Regions from separate parts of the Paraburkholderia sp. RL17-368-BIF-A genome, predicted to be linked through region 1. Evidence: riboswitches for the same ligand, from Rfam matches in the RefSeq annotation. Region 1 holds a riboswitch; each other region holds the start of a gene.
The links. Region 1 has a riboswitch for cobalamin ahead of cobW (cobalamin biosynthesis protein CobW). Riboswitches for the same ligand answer to the same signal wherever they lie in the genome.
Positions count from the first base shown of each region.

Region 1 (5,879 bases):
CGGCCTGTCACGACCACATGAAGCATCTCTGGACGCACGGCGATGACGGACAGCACTTCGTCGAGCGGCAGGTACTCGTACTTGAGCACGGTGTTCAGCTCGTCGAGGATCACCATCTGATAGTCGCCGCTTTCGATCATCCGGCGCGCTTCGTCCCAGCCCTTGCGCGCGGTCGCGATGTCGGCGTCGCGGTTCTGCGTGTTCCAGGTGTAGCCGTCGCCCATCGTGACGAAATCGCAATTCGCAATCGCGCCGAGAAAGTCGCGCTCCGACGTATGCAGCGCGCCCTTGATGAACTGCACGACGCCAAGACGCATGCCGTGGCCGAGCACGCGCACGGCCATGCCGAACGCAGCGGTCGTCTTGCCTTTGCCGGTGCCGGTGTTGACGATCAGCAGACCCTTTTCGACGGTCGCGTTGGCCTGTTTCTTTTCGTGGCCTTCGCGCCGGCGTTCGGTCATGCGTTGATGCGATTCGGGATCGGTCTTCATGGAAGGTCCTGGTCAGTGAAGGTGGCGCTGCGCGGCAGCGCGTGTTCGGTCGATGCAATCGCCACGGTGACGCCCGCGTGGACGGTTTTGCGAGCGACGAGATAGGGCGTGTGCGCAGCAGCGTGGATCGACGCGCCAAGCAACGCACACGGTTCGCAGACGCCGTCGACGCCGAGATGCTCGCGCGCCGCCGCCGACGGCTCGGCGACATGCAGCGCGGCAATCTGCTCGCGAGTGAAGAGTTGCAGCGGCAATTTGTGGCGCGCGCAGAACGCGAGCAAGCCGGGTTCTTGCGCTTTGGTTTCGATCGAGGCGACGGCCGCGATGTCTTCGAACGCATGCGAGCCGAGCGCTGCGCGCACAGCGTTTTCGATTTCTTCCGCCGACGTATGCAAGCGGCAACCGATGCCCACGCTAAGCGTTTTCATCGGTCATCCTTCGCCAGCGACGCGACGCCGCCGATCACCACGATCGCGGGCGAGCCGAGTCCCGCGCGCGCGACGGCATCGGCGAAATCACCGAGTGTGGCGAGCGCATGCCGCTGCTCGGGGCGCGTTGCGGATTCGATCGCGGCACACGGAGTCTGTGCCGACATGCCCGCTGCCAGCAACGCGCTGACGATGTCGTTTAGCCGCCGCATGCCCATATAGATGACGAGCGTCATGCGCGTGGCGGCGAGCGCGGCCCAATCCGGCTCGCTCGTGCCCGCGCCGTGGCCGGTCACGAACACCACGCCTTGCGCATGATCGCGGTGCGTGACCGGAATGCCGATGGCCGCCGGCGCCGCAATGCCGGCCGTGATGCCGCTGACGATTTCGACGTCGACGCCCGCCGCATGCAGCGCCTGTTGCTCTTCGCCGCCTCTGCCGAACACGAAGGGATCGCCGCCCTTCAAACGCGCGACGCTGCGCCCTTCGTTCAGATGCGCGAGCATTTGTTCGACGATGCCGTGTTGCGGCGTCGACGGATGACCGCCGCGCTTGCCGACATACACGATGCACGCATCGGCGCGCGCAAATTGCAGCACGTCGGGGTTCACCAGATCGTCGACGAGTATCACGTCGGCTTGCGCGAGCGCGCGGGTTGCCTTCAGCGTCATCAGTTCGACGTCGCCGGGGCCTGCGCCGATCAGCCATGCGCGTTTCATCGCGGCATGCGCCGCGTCGGCGCACATGCAATCGCGCAGCGTCGACATACACGCAATGTGATGGAAATTGAAGTCATTCGAAACTGTGCATTCGCGCACGACAGCAAACGCGGATTGCAGACCGCTTCCCTAAGTCGTGCTTGAGCGCCTTCACATCCGTCCCTCGCGGATTCCGGCGGCCGGCGGCGTGACGTTAACAACGCACGGCCGCCTCCGCGTCTGGCCGGTATCCGGGCTGGCGGCCTCACGCGCTTTGCCTTCCCGCCCACATTCGTTCGAATGTGCTGGACAGTGGCACTGAAAACGCATGTGCGGCGCAAAAAATAATCGCGCCGCCGGTCGCTTACCGTTGCGGGGACAGCACAGGTTGAGCGCAAGCGCGCTGCCTGTTTCCCGTTTAACTGCACACGCGAGCACATGTGCGGGCACCAGACGCGCGCATACGATAGCACACGGCAAGCCCGTCCGATAAGCGCGCCGGGCTTGCGTTTTCTTGACGGCGCAAGGCGCGCGGCCTACACTCGCACGCACTTCTGGTGCTCGTGTGCGCGCTCGTGCGCATGCAGTTAAACGGGAAACAGGGCGCCCGCCTCGCATGGATCGGGTCAACCTGTGCTGCCCCCGCAACGGTAAGCGAAAAGCGACGTCATGGCGGTTTGCATGGCGCCGCGGAGCCGGCTTCGATGTCCACGCGCAAGGCCGCGTCGGCATATCACCACTGGGCGAGAAATCACTCGTCCGGGAAGGGGAAGCGGCGCTTTCGCCAGCCCGGATACCGGCCGGAACACGAAGGGCGAACGCCGCGGGGAAGCGGCGCTGCGCTCATGACCTCATACCCGTATTCTGCGTTTCCCTGGTGTAGCGGCAAGGCCGTCGTGCGTTCCCGCGTTTTGCGATGCGACGTCATGCGCAAAGCGCGTGATTCGGCCGGCCAGCAGATGCAACTCTCACGGATGGACTCACCATGCAAGTTCAGATGCGCAAGATTCCCGTCACCATCGTCACGGGCTTTCTCGGCAGCGGCAAGACGACGTTGCTGCGGCACATTCTTCGGAACGCGGGCGGCAAGCGCATTGCGGTGATCGTCAACGAGTTCGGCGAGATCGGCATAGACGGTGAAATCCTCAAAGGTTGCGGCATTGGTTGCGATGAAAACGGCGTCGAGACCGAAGGCCAATTGTATGAACTGGCGAACGGTTGCCTGTGCTGCACGGTCCAGGAAGAGTTCTTTCCGGTGATGGAAAAACTCGTCGAGCGCCGTGAGCAGATCGACCATGTGCTGATCGAAACGTCGGGGCTCGCGTTGCCGAAGCCGCTCGTGCAGGCGTTCAACTGGCCGCAGATCAAGAACAGTTTCACGGTGGATGCGGTGATTACCGTCGTCGATGGACCCGCTGCGGCAAGCGGCCAATTCGCTGAAAATCCGCTTGCCGTCGACGCGCAACGCAAGGCCGATCCGAATCTCGACCACGAGTCGCCGCTGCACGAATTGTTCGAGGATCAATTGTCGGCTGCGGATCTGGTGATTCTGAACAAGACCGATCTGCTCGACGAAGCAGGCCAGAACGCGGTCGAAGCCGTGATTCGCGCCGAAATTCCGCCTCAGGTGAAGATCGTGCGCGCCCATAGGGGCGAGCTCGATCTGCACGCGTTGTTCGGGCTCGAAGCGGCGTCGGAGGAAACCATTCACTTGCGCCACGATCACCACGGTTCGGCCGACGACGCCGATCATCATCACGATGAGTTCGATTCGGTGGTCGTGAATGCAAAGGCGCAGTCGCGTGAAGCGGTGATCGCCGCGCTGCAAGGACTCGTGGGGAACAACACGATTTATCGCGTGAAGGGTTTCGCGGCGTTGCCGGGCGCGCCGATGCGGCTCGTCGTTCAAGGCGTGGGCCGGCGCTTCGATAGTTATTTCGATCGACGCTGGCAGCCAGGTGAACTGGAAGAACTAGGCGAAGGCGCCGAAAGCCGCTTCGTGCTGATCGGTGAAGACCTCGACCAGGCTGCGCTGCAACGCGCGTTCGACGCCGCGCTCGGCGTCGCAGCCGCTGTCGCCGCGCAACAGACGTAAGCCGGTATAGACACATGCATCTGCTGCGCACCACGCCGGGCGGTTTCGTCGACGATACGCAAGGCGTGATCCGCATCGATCAGCGGCCCGCGGACATCGTCATTCTGAGTTCCGCGGATACGACGCTGTCGTTGCTCGCGAGCGTGTTTCCCCGTCTCGGCGACGGCTTTCCGAGCGTGCGCCTCGCGAATGTCACGTATCTGCGGCAGCCTGCCTCCGTGGACTTTTACGTCGAAGACGTGTTGCAACATGCGCGCGTGGTCGTGGTCGATCATCTTGGCGGCGAGGCGTACTGGCCATACGGCATCGAGCAGGTGGTCGCGCTTGCGGAGCGCAAACAGCAGACGCTCGCGATGTTTTCCGGCGATCTCCAGGAAGATCCGAACCTGCTCGCACGCAGTACCGCCGATGCAGCGTTATGCCATCAACTGTGGCGCTATCTGCGCGAAGGCGGGCCGCAGAACGCCGAGGCGTTCCTGCGCTGCATCGCGCATCGCGCGCTTGGGTGGGGCCGCGAACCGGCGCCGCCGCGCGCGTTGCCAGCCGCGTCGCTCTACCATCCCGCATGCGATACGCCGACTATCGCCGACTGGCAGGCGCGCTGGCAGCATGCCGCGCCTGTTGCCGCGATTCTGTTCTACAAGGCGCATCTTCAGGCGGCCAATACCGCGGTGTTCGACGCGCTGATCGACGCGCTCGAATCCGAAGGCATGAACCCGCTGCCGATCGCCATCACGTCGCTAAAAGATGCGATGAGCCGCGAAGTCGTGCAGTCGTTGTGCGCGCAACATGACGCCGCACTCGTGCTCAACACCACTGCGTTCGCCGCGTCTGCGATCGACGATCCAGAGCCGCTCGCGCTCGCAGGCGATGCGCCGGTGCTGCAAGTGATCCTGAGCGGCGGCAATCGCGACGACTGGGTGAAGGACAACCAGGGTCTCAATTCGCGCGACATCGCGATGCATATCGCGCTGCCGGAAGTGGACGGCCGCATCATCACGCGCGCGATCAGTTTCAAGGGACTCGCCTATCGTTGTCCGCATACGGAAGTCGACGTGGTCCGCTATCAGCCGGATCTCGAGCGCGTGCGTTTTCTCGCTGAACTGAGCCGCCGCTGGTGCCGGCTGCGTTCGCTCGATAACGCCGAGAAGAAGCTCGCGCTGATTCTCGCTAACTATCCGATGAGCGAGGGACGCATCGGCAATGGCGTCGGACTCGATACGCCGGCGTCGGTGGTCGGCATTCTGTCGATGCTGCGCGACGAAGGTTATCGCGTGGCCGACGTGCCAGAAAACGGCGACGCGCTGCTGAAGAAGCTGACCGAAGGCGTGACGAACGATCCCGTCGTGCGCGATCTGCGGCCCGCTTTGCAAAGCTTCGCGCTTGGCGACTACCTCGCGCATTTCAACGCGCTGCCTGCTCAGACGCGCGATGCGCTGAACGCGCGTTGGGGGCCGCCGGACCAGGACCCGACCGTGCGGCGCGGCCGTTTCATGATTTCAGGCTGGCGCTGCGGTCATGTGTTCGTCGGCATTCAGCCGTCGCGTTCACGTGACCAGGGCGACTACGCGAGCTATCACGACGCCGAGCTGGTGCCGCCGCATGCGTACCTGGCGTTCTATTTCTGGCTGCGTCATCAGTTCGGCATCGACGCAATCGTGCATGTCGGCAAGCATGGCAACCTGGAATGGCTGCCGGGCAAGAGCGTCGCGTTGAGCGATACGTGTTGGCCCGATCTGATTCTCGGGCCGATGCCGCATCTGTATCCGTTCATCGTCAACGATCCAGGCGAGGGCAGCCAGGCGAAACGCCGTGCGCAGGCGGTGATCGTCGATCACCTGATGCCGCCGCTCACGCGCGCGGAAAGCTATGGGCCGCTGCAGGATCTCGAGCGCCAGGTCGACGAATACTATGAAGCATTGATGGTCGATCCGCGCCGCTCGAAGCTGTTGCGGCGCACGATTCTCGCGACCATCGTAGAACACAGGTTGCATGAAGAGCTGAGCCTGTCGGAGCCGAACGGCGAGGACGATGAAGATGTGCTGTTGACCCGCGTCGATGCGTGGCTCTGCGAATTGAAAGAGGCGCAGATTCGCGATGGGTTGCATACGTTCGGTCAATCGCCGCACGGCGTGCAACGGCGCGATACGTTGCTCGCGCTGGGGCG
Region 1 covers NZ_JARESN010000034.1:3,841-9,719, reverse strand. Annotated here, with positions in the region: gene cobO (cob(I)yrinic acid a,c-diamide adenosyltransferase) at 1-491, opposite strand, end outside; gene P0D87_RS31400 (cobalamin biosynthesis protein) at 488-919, opposite strand; gene cobA (uroporphyrinogen-III C-methyltransferase) at 916-1,638, opposite strand; cobalamin riboswitch at 1,843-2,086, opposite strand; cobalamin riboswitch at 2,156-2,436, shown strand; gene cobW (cobalamin biosynthesis protein CobW) at 2,603-3,712, shown strand; gene cobN (cobaltochelatase subunit CobN) at 3,727-5,879, shown strand, end outside.

Region 2 (5,879 bases), on a different contig from region 1:
GCGCACGCCCGTCCACGGCAGCGTGCGGTGCGCGGCGTTGGCGAGATGGTCGATGCTTGCTTCGTCCGGTTCGGACTTCATTAGCCAGTAGCGCATGAATCGAATTGAACGTTAGGGGTTTGAAGAAGCACGGCGCCCAAACAAAAACGGCACCGGACGCAAGTCCGATGCCGTTCCAAATAAGGTCCCCGCCTTAGCCGCTAGGCCGGCATCCTGAACCGGGGGTTCAGAATTGGTCGCAGTTAGCAGCACTTCGGGTACATCAGACAGAGTGACGCGCACGCCCGTGCTACAAATTTCCGCAACCGTGCACATGGCATTGGTTCAAGGAATATATGACCTTGGCGAACCAGGCAGGGAAGCTAAACCGATGAAGCTAAACCGATGACACTCAAACGATTGACTCAAACGTTGGGGACCTGTTCGCCTCGCGCAGTTCGTGCATGCTTCACGAACCTTGCCTGCTTACTTTCCGTTTGAATCCGCAGCCGGTATCAGCACCGGCCGCACTGCTTGCAACATGCTACTTGCAACTTACTGCACGCTGTACTGCTCGATGACAGTACCCAGTTGCTCGTTCATTTGATGCATTGTACGCCGGATTTCTTCAGCGGGAAATGCTTCTCCGTGACGCACGCTTGTTTGCAGCTTAAGCAGTTCGGATGCCAGCGACAGCGCAGCCATGACTGCAATGCGATCCGTGCCGCGCACGTTGCTGTTATTGCGGATCTTCGACATTTCGGCGTCGACTCGCGCGACTGCTTCAAGCAGCGCGCCTTCCGTTTCCGGCGAGCAGGCGAGGCGATAGGGCACGCCGAGAATCGATACTTCGATCTGCTTGGTCGTCATGCATTTTCTCCGTGGCGAGTGGCGTCGCTCTCTGTTTCGACCTCGTGCGGAGCGGGCTCGAGCAGATCGAGCTGGTTGTCCGGCTCGTTGTGCGCACGCGCACGCGGCAATTTTTCGAGGATCGCGTTCAGGCGCACCTGCGCGTCGTCGATCTTGGCCGACAGCGCGTCGCGCTCCGCTTGCAGTGCGTCGCGTTCCTCGCGCAGCAGCGCAAGTTCCGTGCGCGTAGCTTCGGCTTCGGCGCGCGACTGCGCGAGTTGCTCTTCGAGCGCGAGGCGCGCTTCATTGTGGCGCTGGCTGATCGCGATCAGCTTGCCGATATTCTGTGAAAGTGTTTCGAGTTCGGTGAGCATGTGCTGCGTCCTCTAAAGACATCGCATTTTAGCGCGGAATGTCGCACGTTCCGACATTTGTCTCGTTTCGAGACGTAACAACCCCGCTTTTTGCAGCCTTTTTTCGACTGAAGAAGAGAAACTACGCGCGTGCCGGAGATCGCGTCGGACAATAGCTCGACCCTGTCCGAATGAATCGCTCTCGCGGCCCGCGTTCTTGACTGACTCAGAGGGCGCTCATACACTGGCCGCACTCTGGTGCCCGCGCGCATTTCATTGTGCGCGCAGTTAAACGGGAAGCAGGCCGCGCCGTTCTACCCGAACGCGCCAACCTGCGCTGCCCCCGCAACGGTAAGCGACCGCATTTCGCGTGCATTGCAGTTCGTCGCATTCGCTGCAGTTCATTGCTGCTCATCGCAGTTCAGTGCTGCGGTACGAATCGTATTTCGAACAGCAGTTCGCGCTTTTGCAGTTCGATCCCCATCGCGTGTTCCGGTTCAACTCGCGAGTGTGCCACTGCGCGTCACGCGTGGGAAGGCGGGATCGAAAGTCGTTAGCCCGGATACCGGCCAGAGGGAGGGGCGCGCGGCGCGAATTGTCAAAAGCGCACGCGCCTCGTTACGCGACGGCCTGCGGGGAAGCGGGCCGCGCACGCCATCCACGGGAAATCTCACTTCATGCTGTCCCCCATCGCCCGCGCGGTGCTGCTCGCTTTTGCCGGGCTGCCCCATCTCGCGCATGCGCAGGCCGCCGCGCCTGCAAACGCCGACGCTTTGTCCACCGCTTCGTCCACTGCATCGTCCACTGTTTTATCGCCCGTCGTGGTGACCGCCGAGCGCGGACCGCAAGCGCTTGCCGATACGATCCCGCAGACGTCGCTATTCGATCAGCAGGACCTGGCCGACACCACCGCAACGGATCTGCCCGGCCTGCTGCAACTCGCGCCCGGCGCGCAAATCTCGCGTACAGGCGGGCCCGGTTCGACGGCGAGCCTTTATTTGCGCGGCGCGTCGTCGACGCAATCGCTGATTCTCATCGACGGCGTGCGCGTCGATTCCGTGAGTCTCGGCACCGCGCAAATCGCGCAGGTTCCGCTCGATCAGATCGATCACGTCGAAGTCGTGAACGGCAACGTGTCCGCGTTATACGGCTCCGGTGCGATCGGCGGCGTGGTACAGGTGTTCACGAAAGACGGCGGCGCGCATCCGCCGCGTTTCAATTTCTCCCTGGGCTACGGCAGCTATCACACGCAGACGCAGCAGGTCGGCGCGAACGGCGCATTGGATAAAGACGGCCGCACGACCTTCAGCATTTCGCTCGCGCGCTCGAAAGACGACGGCTTTTCAGCGCTCAATCCAAGCGAGGCGCCCAACGCGAATCCGAACGCGAACGGCTATCTGAACGAGAGCATTTCGGCGTCGCTGCGCCACAAGTTCAACGACCAATGGGACGCGGGCGTCCGCTATCTGCAGTCGAACGGCAACAACAGCTACGACAACGCGTACGGCGCGCCGACCGATCTGAACAACCTCTACACGAAAGTGCGGCAGGTGTCCGCGTTCGCCAACGGCAAGCTGACCGACTGGTGGACCACGCACTTCATCGTGTCCGAAGGCGACGACCGCAGCGTGTCGAAGACCAACGGCCTCTACAACGGACGCTTCGATACCGACAACCGGCAATACACGTGGCAGAACGATTTCGCGCTGGCCGCGCAGCAAAAACTGCGCGTGGGCTACGAGCATCTCGATCAGAGCCTCGACTCCGATACGTTCGCCGCGCCCACGCGGCATGTCGATTCCGTCTTCGCGGGCTACACGGCGCGCTTCGGACGCAATCAGATCCAGGCCAACGTGCGGCGCGACCAGTACTCCGATTTCGGCGGAGCGAACAGTTACTATCTCGGCTATGGGTTCGACATCACGCCGCATTGGAAGCTGAGCGCAAGCTATTCGGATTCGTTTCGCGCGCCGAGCTTCGACGATCTGTACTATCCGCTAAGCGGCAATCCGTCGATTCAGCCCGAGCGCAGCCATTCGCTCGAAGCGGCGCTGCAGTACGCGTCGAATGCGTTGGGCGTGATGCGTTTGAGTGCTTTCCAGACGCGTTATTCGAATCTGATCGACTATCAGCAGGTCACGCCGGGCATCTATCTGGCGGAGAACGTGGGGCATGCAAAAGTGCAGGGGCTCGAGGGATCGTGGAGCGGACATGTGGGCAAGACCGATGTGCGCGCATCGGTCACGCTGCAAAATCCCGTCGATCTCGACAACGACGTGGACCTCGTGCGGCGCGCGCGGCGCTTCGCGTCCTTGACGGTGAACCGCAGCATCGCAGGGTGGCGCGTGGGCGGCGAGTGGGTCGTGAGCGGCCCGCGCGAGGACAGCAGCGGCAAGCTCGGCGGCTACGGCATCGTGAATCTGTCCGCGCGCTACAACATCACGAAAGCCTGGTACGTGGCCGCGCAAATCCAGAATCTGTTGAACAAGGACTATGAAACGGCCTACTCGTATAACTCGCCGGGGCGCGGTGCGTATGTCACGCTCGGCTGGCAGCAGCAGTGATGCGCGCGCCATGTTGAGAGCGCGCCGATGAGTCGTCATCCAGGTTCGTTGCCCGCCGCATTGCACGCGATGACCGCGAAGCGCGCCGCGGCAATCTGGCTCGTGCTCGCGCTCGCCGCGCTGGTCGTGCTGATGGCGTCGCTGGCGCTGGGCAGCGTCTCGCTCGCGCCCGCGCGCGTGATCGAGGCGCTGTCGCCGTTGCATGCGTCCGCGTCCGGCTCTGCAAGCGCCTCCGAGGATCTCGCCGGCGAGATCGTCCGCACGCTGCGCTTGCCGCGCGCATTAGCCGGTTTCGCGTGCGGCGCATTGCTCGCGATGGCCGGTGCGCTGCTGCAAGTGCTGTTGCGCAATCCGCTCGCGGAGCCGTACGTGTTGGGCGTATCGGGCGGGGCCGCGAGCTTCGCGCTGATCGCGATGATCGCCGGCAGCGCGTGGTGGCTCGTCGATGCGTCCGCGTTCGCAGGCGCATTCGTATCGATTCTGCTCGTGCTCGGTCTCGCGCGCCGCGAGTTGTGGCGCGGCGAGCCACAGGACACGTCGCCGCGTTTGCTGTTGACCGGCGCGGTCATCGCGGCGGGTTGGGGCGCGTTGATCACGTTGCTGCTGAACCTCGCGCCCGACAATCGTCTGCGCGGCATGCTGTTCTGGCTCACCGGCGACCTCAACGGCAATGCGATGCCGTGGACGGCGCTTGCGGCGCTCGTGGTCGTTGTAGTTGTCATCGTGCCGGTTGCGCCGCGTCTGAACGTGCTTTTGCGAGGCGACGCCGTCGCAGAAGCGCTCGGCGTGGCGGTCATGCCGCTGCGCTTGCGCGTCTATCTCGCGGCCTCGCTCGCGGCGGCTGCGGCCGTGACGACGGCGGGCACCATCGGCTTCGTCGGGCTCGTCGTGCCGCATGTGCTGCGGCTCGCGTTCGGCAACGACCAGCGCATGCTGCTGCCCGCCGCGGCGCTCGGCGGCGGCGTCGCGGTGATGGGCGCGGACCTGATCGCACGCCTCGTGATCGCGCCGGCGCAATTGCCGGTCGGCGTGATCACGTCGATCATCGGCGTGCCCGTGTTTCTGTGGATGCTGCTGCGCGCCGGCCGATGATGCACGCCTCCCATCACACCTCCAACCAGGCTCAGCCCGCGCTCAGCGCGCAACGCGTGACCTTGCGTGCCGGCGCACGCACCTTGCTCGACGCCTTCACGCATACGTTCTATCCCGGCGAGATCTGGTGCGTGGCTGGACCGAACGGCGCGGGCAAGACGACGCTTCTATCGACGTTAGCCGGCTTGAAGCAACCGTCGGCGGGACATGTCGAACTCGACGGCGTGCCGCTTGCTCGCTGGCATGGTCAGCAGCTTGCGCAGCGTCGCGCGTTGATGCCGCAAAGCGCGCCCGACGCTTTCAGCGCAAGCGTGCTCGACATCGTCATGCTCAACCGCTTTCCGCATCTGACCGGCTGGGGCTGGGAGCGCGAGGCCGATCGCGAGGCGGCGCACGCCGCGCTCGATGTGCTCGGCCTCACCGAACTCGCCGCGCGCGACGTGCTGTCGCTCTCAGGCGGCGAACGTCAGCGTGTCTCGCTCGCCGGGGTGCTGTGCCAGCAAGCGCCGCTGTTGCTGCTCGATGAACCGCTGTCGCATCTGGACTTGCATCATCAGATAGAGTGCCTGGAAGCGCTGAGCGAATGGACACGCGAGCCGGGACGCACGGTTCTGTTTTCCTGTCACGACCTGAATCTCGCGCGCCGGTTCGCGACGCACGCGCTGCTTCTGGACGGCGCGGGCGCTGCCTATGCGGGTCCCGCCCACGATGTACTGACGCCCGCGTTGACGAGCCGCGTATTCGGCTATCCGCTGATACTGATCCGCGATGGCGAGCACGAAGCACTGATTCCCGCGCCGCGTTCACGTCATGAATCGTCTTCGGTTCATGACACATCGGCAAGCCGGTAGCCAGACCACAACATCATCTATCTTCACGAACTCATGACTTCCACGCCAGGCTTGTCCGCATTGTCCGAAGTTGAACCGCTCGATGAGACGTTGCGCGCCGAGCTTCAGCACATCATCGATACGAAGACGAAGCCGCCCGGCAGTCTCGGCCAGCTTGAAACGCTCGCGTGTCAGATGGGCCTGATCCAGCG
Region 2 covers NZ_JARESN010000008.1:261,118-266,996, reverse strand. Annotated here, with positions in the region: gene P0D87_RS16820 (EVE domain-containing protein) at 1-96, opposite strand, end outside; RNA gene ssrS (6S RNA) at 182-363, opposite strand; gene P0D87_RS16810 (cell division protein ZapA) at 535-849, opposite strand; gene P0D87_RS16805 (hypothetical protein) at 846-1,202, opposite strand; cobalamin riboswitch at 1,421-1,769, shown strand; gene P0D87_RS16800 (TonB-dependent receptor domain-containing protein) at 1,859-3,745, shown strand; gene P0D87_RS16795 (FecCD family ABC transporter permease) at 3,773-4,837, shown strand; gene P0D87_RS16790 (ABC transporter ATP-binding protein) at 4,834-5,688, shown strand; gene cobT (nicotinate-nucleotide--dimethylbenzimidazole phosphoribosyltransferase) at 5,722-5,879, shown strand, end outside.
Region 2: another riboswitch for cobalamin. It lies ahead of P0D87_RS16800 (TonB-dependent receptor domain-containing protein); the one in region 1 lies ahead of cobW (cobalamin biosynthesis protein CobW).

Region 3 (5,879 bases), on a different contig from region 1:
GCGGCTGTCGCCCGCGAGCATGGCTTTCGATTCGGCCGCGCCGACGAAGCCGACCGGAAAGCCGAGAATCAGCGCGGGTTTCGGCGCGCCGGCATCGAGCATGTCGAGCAGATGAAACAGCGCGGTCGGCGCATTGCCGATCACGACGACGCTGCCCGCAAGACGCGGACGCCACAATTCGAGCGCGGCGGCCGAGCGCGTGTTGCCGAGTTCGCGCGCGAGGTCGGGCACGTCTTCGTGCGTGAGCGTGCAGATCACGTCGTTGTTCGCGGGCAGGCGCGCGCGCGTGATGCCTTGCGCGACCATGCCGGCGTCGCAGAGAATCGGCGCACCTTGCGCGAGCGCGAGGCGCCCCTCCGTGCCGGCATTCGGCGAGAACGCGAGATCGCCGATCACGTCGACCATCCCGCACGCGTGGATCACGCGCACCGCGAGCTTTTCGAGGTCGGCGGGGATGCGCGACAGATCGGCTTCGGCGCGGATCGTCGCGAAGGATTGGCGATAGATCTCCTGACCGTCGCGAATGTAATCAAGCATCGGTATCACTCATTTGAGTCGGGCATTCTGGTCGTGCGTCCTGGGCGTGCGTCTGTCCGGCTTGGGCGAGTTGCGCGAGGGTGTCGGCGGCTTGTGCGATCGTCAGTCGGCGCGCGACGCATTCGCCGAAACCCGGCTGTGCGTCGCGCCGGTAAAGATCGTAGAGGCCGGGCGCCGCGGCAAGCAGCGTGAACGGCGCGCAATGCGCGGCGGCGCAGGAGCGCGGGCAGCCGCTCAGGTGCACGTCGACGCCCGCGGGCAGGCGCGCGGCGAGCGCGAGCGCGTCGGCTTTGGTATCCGCGAGACTTTTTGCACAGCCGGTGGAACCGGCGCACGCGATGAGGCGTGAAGCGGGGTCGTCCAGGTCGCACGCAAAGCCGAGCGTTTTTAGCGCGGTAAGCACGGCGGGCACGGCATGTGTGGCGATGTCGGGCAGCAGAACGCTTTGCCACGGCGTGATGCGTAGCGCGCCGTTCGCGTGTTGCCGCGCCAGCGAAGCGAGGCCATGCAGCGCGGTTGCGTCGATGCGGCCGAGCAGCGGTTGACCGCCGACGTGCCACGTTCCCGCGATACGCTGGGCGTGAGCGCCGACGCGCAGCGTGGCATCGGCGGGCGTGCTGCGCTGCCACTCGGCGAGCGCTGCGTCGCGTGCCAACGGGAAATCGACGTAGGTTTGCGCGTGTCGCAGGATTGCGTCGGCGGAATGTTCGGCGAGCAGGTGACGCATGCGGGTCGTGTCGGAGTCGGCGGCGAGATCGAGAAACGTATGCAGCAGCGCCCGCACCAGCGCCGGAACTTGCGACGGCAGCACGGCGGCGAGTGCGCCTGCATGAATCGTCGCCGAATTCGTCGCAGCAACCGGTGGACAACCGGCGAGGCCGAACACGAAGCGGATCTCGCCGGAACCACCCTGCGATGCCGCGAGCCACACGTCATGCGGATGATCGAGCCGCGCAAGACGCTCGCCGCCGTCGACGAGCAGCGCGAATTTCGGCGACAGCGCCGCGAAACGCGCGTCGCTTTGCAAGAGCGCGAGCAAAGTCGTGCAAAGCGGCCTTGTGTCGAAAAGCGCAGAACGGTCGCGCCCCGCGGCAGGGCTGATCATCACATTGCGGATGTCGTCGGCGGCTGAAGCGGTGAGGGCGGCGGCAGAGTTCGCATCGGCCTCGGCGGGAGCATCAGCACCAGCCTCCGCCAAAGGCCCAAGCCCCGCATCGACCAACGCCGCAATCAACGCCGCTTCCTCGCCGCCACGAACGCCGCGCAGTTGCAGATTCGCGCGGTTCGTCAACTCGATCACGCCCGCCGCGTGCCGCGTGCTCGCATCCGCGATCGCGTGGGCCTGAGCCGCGCTCAGCTCGCCGCCCGGCAGCTTGATCCGGCAGATGCCGCCGTCGCGCGCGGCGACGATCCGCGCGAGCCCCGGACACGCCGAGGGCCGCAGCGCGAAAGCCGCGTCAGGCAATACAGTGGAGGAGGGAGAAGCTCGATTCAAGACGGACACCGCGGTTAGCGTCGCGCGACGGCCCGAGCAAGCGATAAAGCGGCTTGGCTGCGGCATCGGTACACCCCGCCCGATGTTGGCTGGCACGAACAGTCTCGCCGGCAGGTCTCCTGGCTCGCAGGTCGTCGTCCGCCGCGGCCTTCCCGGTCGAACCAGTGGCGCTTAGCGCAGGCGGACTCGCTGCATACAGTTGCGGGGGCAGCCGCAGCGGCGATGGTTTCCCCGCTGTGTTCCCTCTTAGGCCCCGAAGGGCACCGGCGGCTGTATTATGCCTTTTTTCGGATAGCACAACGAGGCTGGACGCTTTGACCGGCGTGGCGCAGCGCATTGTTTTGAGAGACATCATGAGGAAGGATGCATGCCGGCGTGGCTGACGGTAGTGGGCATCGGCGACGACGGCTTCGCCGGTTTGGGACGGCCCGCGCGGCGTGCGTTGCTGGAGGCGTCGGCGATTTACGGCGGCGAGCGTCATCTGTCGATGCTGCCGGCGCGGCTTGCCGCGCGCCGCGCCGCGTGGCCGCGTCCGTTCGATCTCGCGCCGTTGCTCGCCGAGCGCGGCCGCTCCGTCTGCGTGCTGGCGAGCGGCGATCCGATGCTGTTCGGCGTCGGCGCGACGCTGGCCAGGCAGTTGCCGGCCGACGAGTTGCGCGTGCTGCCCGCACCTTCGTCGTTGTCGCTGGCCGCCGCCCGGCTTGGCTGGCCGTTGCAGGATGCGGCCGTCGTGTCGCTGGTCGGCCGGCCGCAGCCGACGCTGAACGCGCATCTGCATGACGGCGCGCGCGTGTTCGTGTTGAGCGCGGACGGCGGCACGCCCGCGGCGCTCGCTGCGCTGCTGAACGCGCGCGGCTTCGGCGCGACGCGCATGACCGTGCTCGAACATCTCGGCGGCGACGCGGAGCGGCGCATCGACGGCCGCGCGGATCAGTGGTCCGCGCGCGACGTTGCCGCGCTGAACCTGATCGCGCTCGAATGCCGCGCGACGGATGGCGCGCCGCGTCTGCCGCTCACTTGCGGCTTGCCCGACGACGCGTTTCGCCACGACGGCCAGTTGACCAAACGCGATGTGCGCGCGATCACGCTCGCGCGCCTCGCCCCGACGCCCGGCGAATTGCTGTGGGACGTGGGCGCGGGCAGCGGCTCGATTGGCATCGAATGGATGCGCGCGCATCCGGCTTGCCGCGCGATTGCCATTGAAGCGCACGCGGAGCGGCAGCGCTTTATCGAACACAATCGCGATGCGTTGGGCGTGCCGGGGCTGCAACTCGTCGCGGGCCGCGCGCCTGAAGCACTCGACGGGCTGCCGACGCCGGATGCGGTGTTCATCGGCGGCGGCGTGACGGTGCCGGGTGTACTCGACGCGTGCTGGGCGAGTCTGCGCGACGGCGGCCGGCTGGTCGCCAACGCGGTGACGTTGCAAGGCGAGGCGGCGCTTGCCGCATGGCGCGAACAGCATGGCGGCACGCTGACGCGCATCGCGCTTGCCGATGCACAACCGCTCGGCGGATTCGATACGTGGCGGCAGGCGCTGCCGATCACCTTGCTCGATGTGGTGAAGCCCTGCGGCGACGAGCGCGCCGCAAGCCGCCCACAGCCCGAACGCTCCGCCTGACCGCGATGCGCGACGAGACCCCCGAACAACCCGCGCCGCTGCGCAGCGGCTACACGACCGGCAGTTGCGCCACCGCGACGTCGCTGGCGGCGGCGCGTCTGCTGCTCGCGGGCGTGGTCAGCGACATCGCCGAAATCGTGTTGCCGAAGGGCCAGCATGTGCCGATGCCGCTCGTGTTCTGCCGCCTGACCGACGACGGCGCCGAGGCCGGCACGATCAAGGACGCCGGCGACGATCCCGACGTCACGCACGGCGCCGTGGTGTTCGCGCGCGTGCGCCTCGTCGCGGAAGCGGGCGTGGTGTTTCGCGCCGGACCGGGCGTGGGCACCGTCACGCGCGCCGGTCTGACGCTCGCGGTCGGCGAGCCGGCGATCAACCCCGTGCCGCGTCAGATGATGACCGCGCACCTCGCCGAACTCGCCGCCGAGCACGGCTATCGCGGCGGCTTCGAAGTGACGATCGGCGTCGAGGGCGGCGAAGCGCTCGCGCTCAAGACGATGAACCCGCGGCTCGGCATTCTCGGCGGGCTGTCGATTCTGGGCACGACCGGCATCGTGCGCCCGTTCTCGTGCTCGGCGTATATCGCGTCGATTCATCAAGGCATCGACGTCGCGCGCGCGAACGGCTATACGCATGTCGCCGCCTGCACCGGCAACGCCAGCGAAGACGCGATGCGCGCGCATTACGGCTTGCCCGACATCGCGTTGATCGAAATGGGCGATTTCGTCGGCGCGGTGCTCAAGCATATGAAGCGCGCGCCGGTCGAGCGGCTGAGCATTTGCGGCGGCTTCGGCAAGCTGAGCAAGCTCGCGGCGGGCCACCTCGATCTGCATAGCCGCAACTCGAGCATCGACCTTGAACGGCTCGCCGTATGGGCCGCCGAACACGGCGCCGACGACGCGTTGCAGGCCGCGATTCGCGCGGCCAACACGAGTCAGCAGGCCGTCGCGCTCGCGCATGCGCAACAGGTGCCGCTTGCCGACATCGTCTGTGAACATGCGCTTCGCGTGGCGCGCGAGATCGTGCCGCCGCAGGTGAGCGTCGAGACATTCGCGATCGACCGCCAGGGCAATCTGATCGGAGCGGCGCGATGACGCGGGTTCTGCTGCTCGGCGGCACCGGCGACGCGTTGCACATCGCGCGGCAGCTTGCCGCGCACGATGTCTACAGTCTCGCCGGACTCGGCAAGGTGCCCGACGATCTGCGCTGCGCGGTGCGCGTGGGCGGCTTCGGCGGCAGTGAAGGGATGCAGCGCTATATCGAACAGGAGGCGATCGGCCTCGTGATCGACGCGACGCATCCGTACGCGGCGCAAATTAGCGCGAACGCGGCGCAGGCGGCCAGGTCCGCGCGCGTGCCGTGCTGGGCGCTGCGCCGGCCCGCCTGGCAGCCGCAAGCCGGCGACGACTGGCGCATGGTCGATGACTGGGACGAACTCACGGCGGCGCTGGCGCCATTCGCGCGGCCGCTCTTCACGCTTGGACGCGAACCGCTCGCGCATCTCGACGAGATTCCCGCGCATCAGTTCTGGTTCGTGCGCTGCCTCGATTCGCACGCGGATACCGCACGCGCTCGCATACTCGCGGCGCGCGGACCGTTCACACTGGAAGGCGAACGCGCGCTGTTCGCGCTGCAACGCTTCGACGTGCTCGTCAGCAAGAATAGCGGCGGCAGCGCGACCGAAGCGAAGCTCGAAGTCGCACGCGAGCGCCGCTTGCCGGTTGTGATGCTGCGCCGGCCGTCATTGCCTGCGGTGGATCGCGAGTTTGACAGCGCGGCCAGTTTGCTCGAAGCGTTGCCTCGGTCGCACTGAATGGTCTGCATCAATCATGGAGCTTTGAATGACGGTGTTTTTTATCGGCGCGGGTCCTGGGGACCCCGAACTAATCACGGTGAAAGGGCAGCGCCTCGTGCGCCGTTGTCCGGTGATTCTGTATGCCGGTTCGCTCGTACCGGCTGCGGTGCTCGAAGGACATTCGGCGGTCGATGTCGTCAACACCGCTGAGCTTGATCTCGATCAGATCGTGGCCTTGCTGAAACGCGCACACGATAAAGGCCAGGATGTGGCGCGCGTGCATTCGGGCGACCCGTCGTTGTATGGCGCGATCGGCGAACAGATTCGCAGACTGCGCGAACTGGCGATTCCGTACGAGATCGTGCCGGGCGTGACGGCGACCGCTGCCAGCGCGGCCGCGCTCGGCTGCGAGCTGACGTTGCCCGGCGTTTCGC
Region 3 covers NZ_JARESN010000002.1:481,021-486,899, forward strand. Annotated here, with positions in the region: gene P0D87_RS05205 (precorrin-8X methylmutase) at 1-537, opposite strand, end outside; gene cobG (precorrin-3B synthase) at 530-2,041, opposite strand; cobalamin riboswitch at 2,125-2,315, opposite strand; gene P0D87_RS05215 (bifunctional cobalt-precorrin-7 (C(5))-methyltransferase/cobalt-precorrin-6B (C(15))-methyltransferase) at 2,400-3,650, shown strand; gene P0D87_RS05220 (cobalt-precorrin-5B (C(1))-methyltransferase) at 3,656-4,744, shown strand; gene P0D87_RS05225 (cobalt-precorrin-6A reductase) at 4,741-5,463, shown strand; gene cobM (precorrin-4 C(11)-methyltransferase) at 5,492-5,879, shown strand, end outside.
Region 3: another riboswitch for cobalamin. It lies ahead of cobG (precorrin-3B synthase); the one in region 1 lies ahead of cobW (cobalamin biosynthesis protein CobW).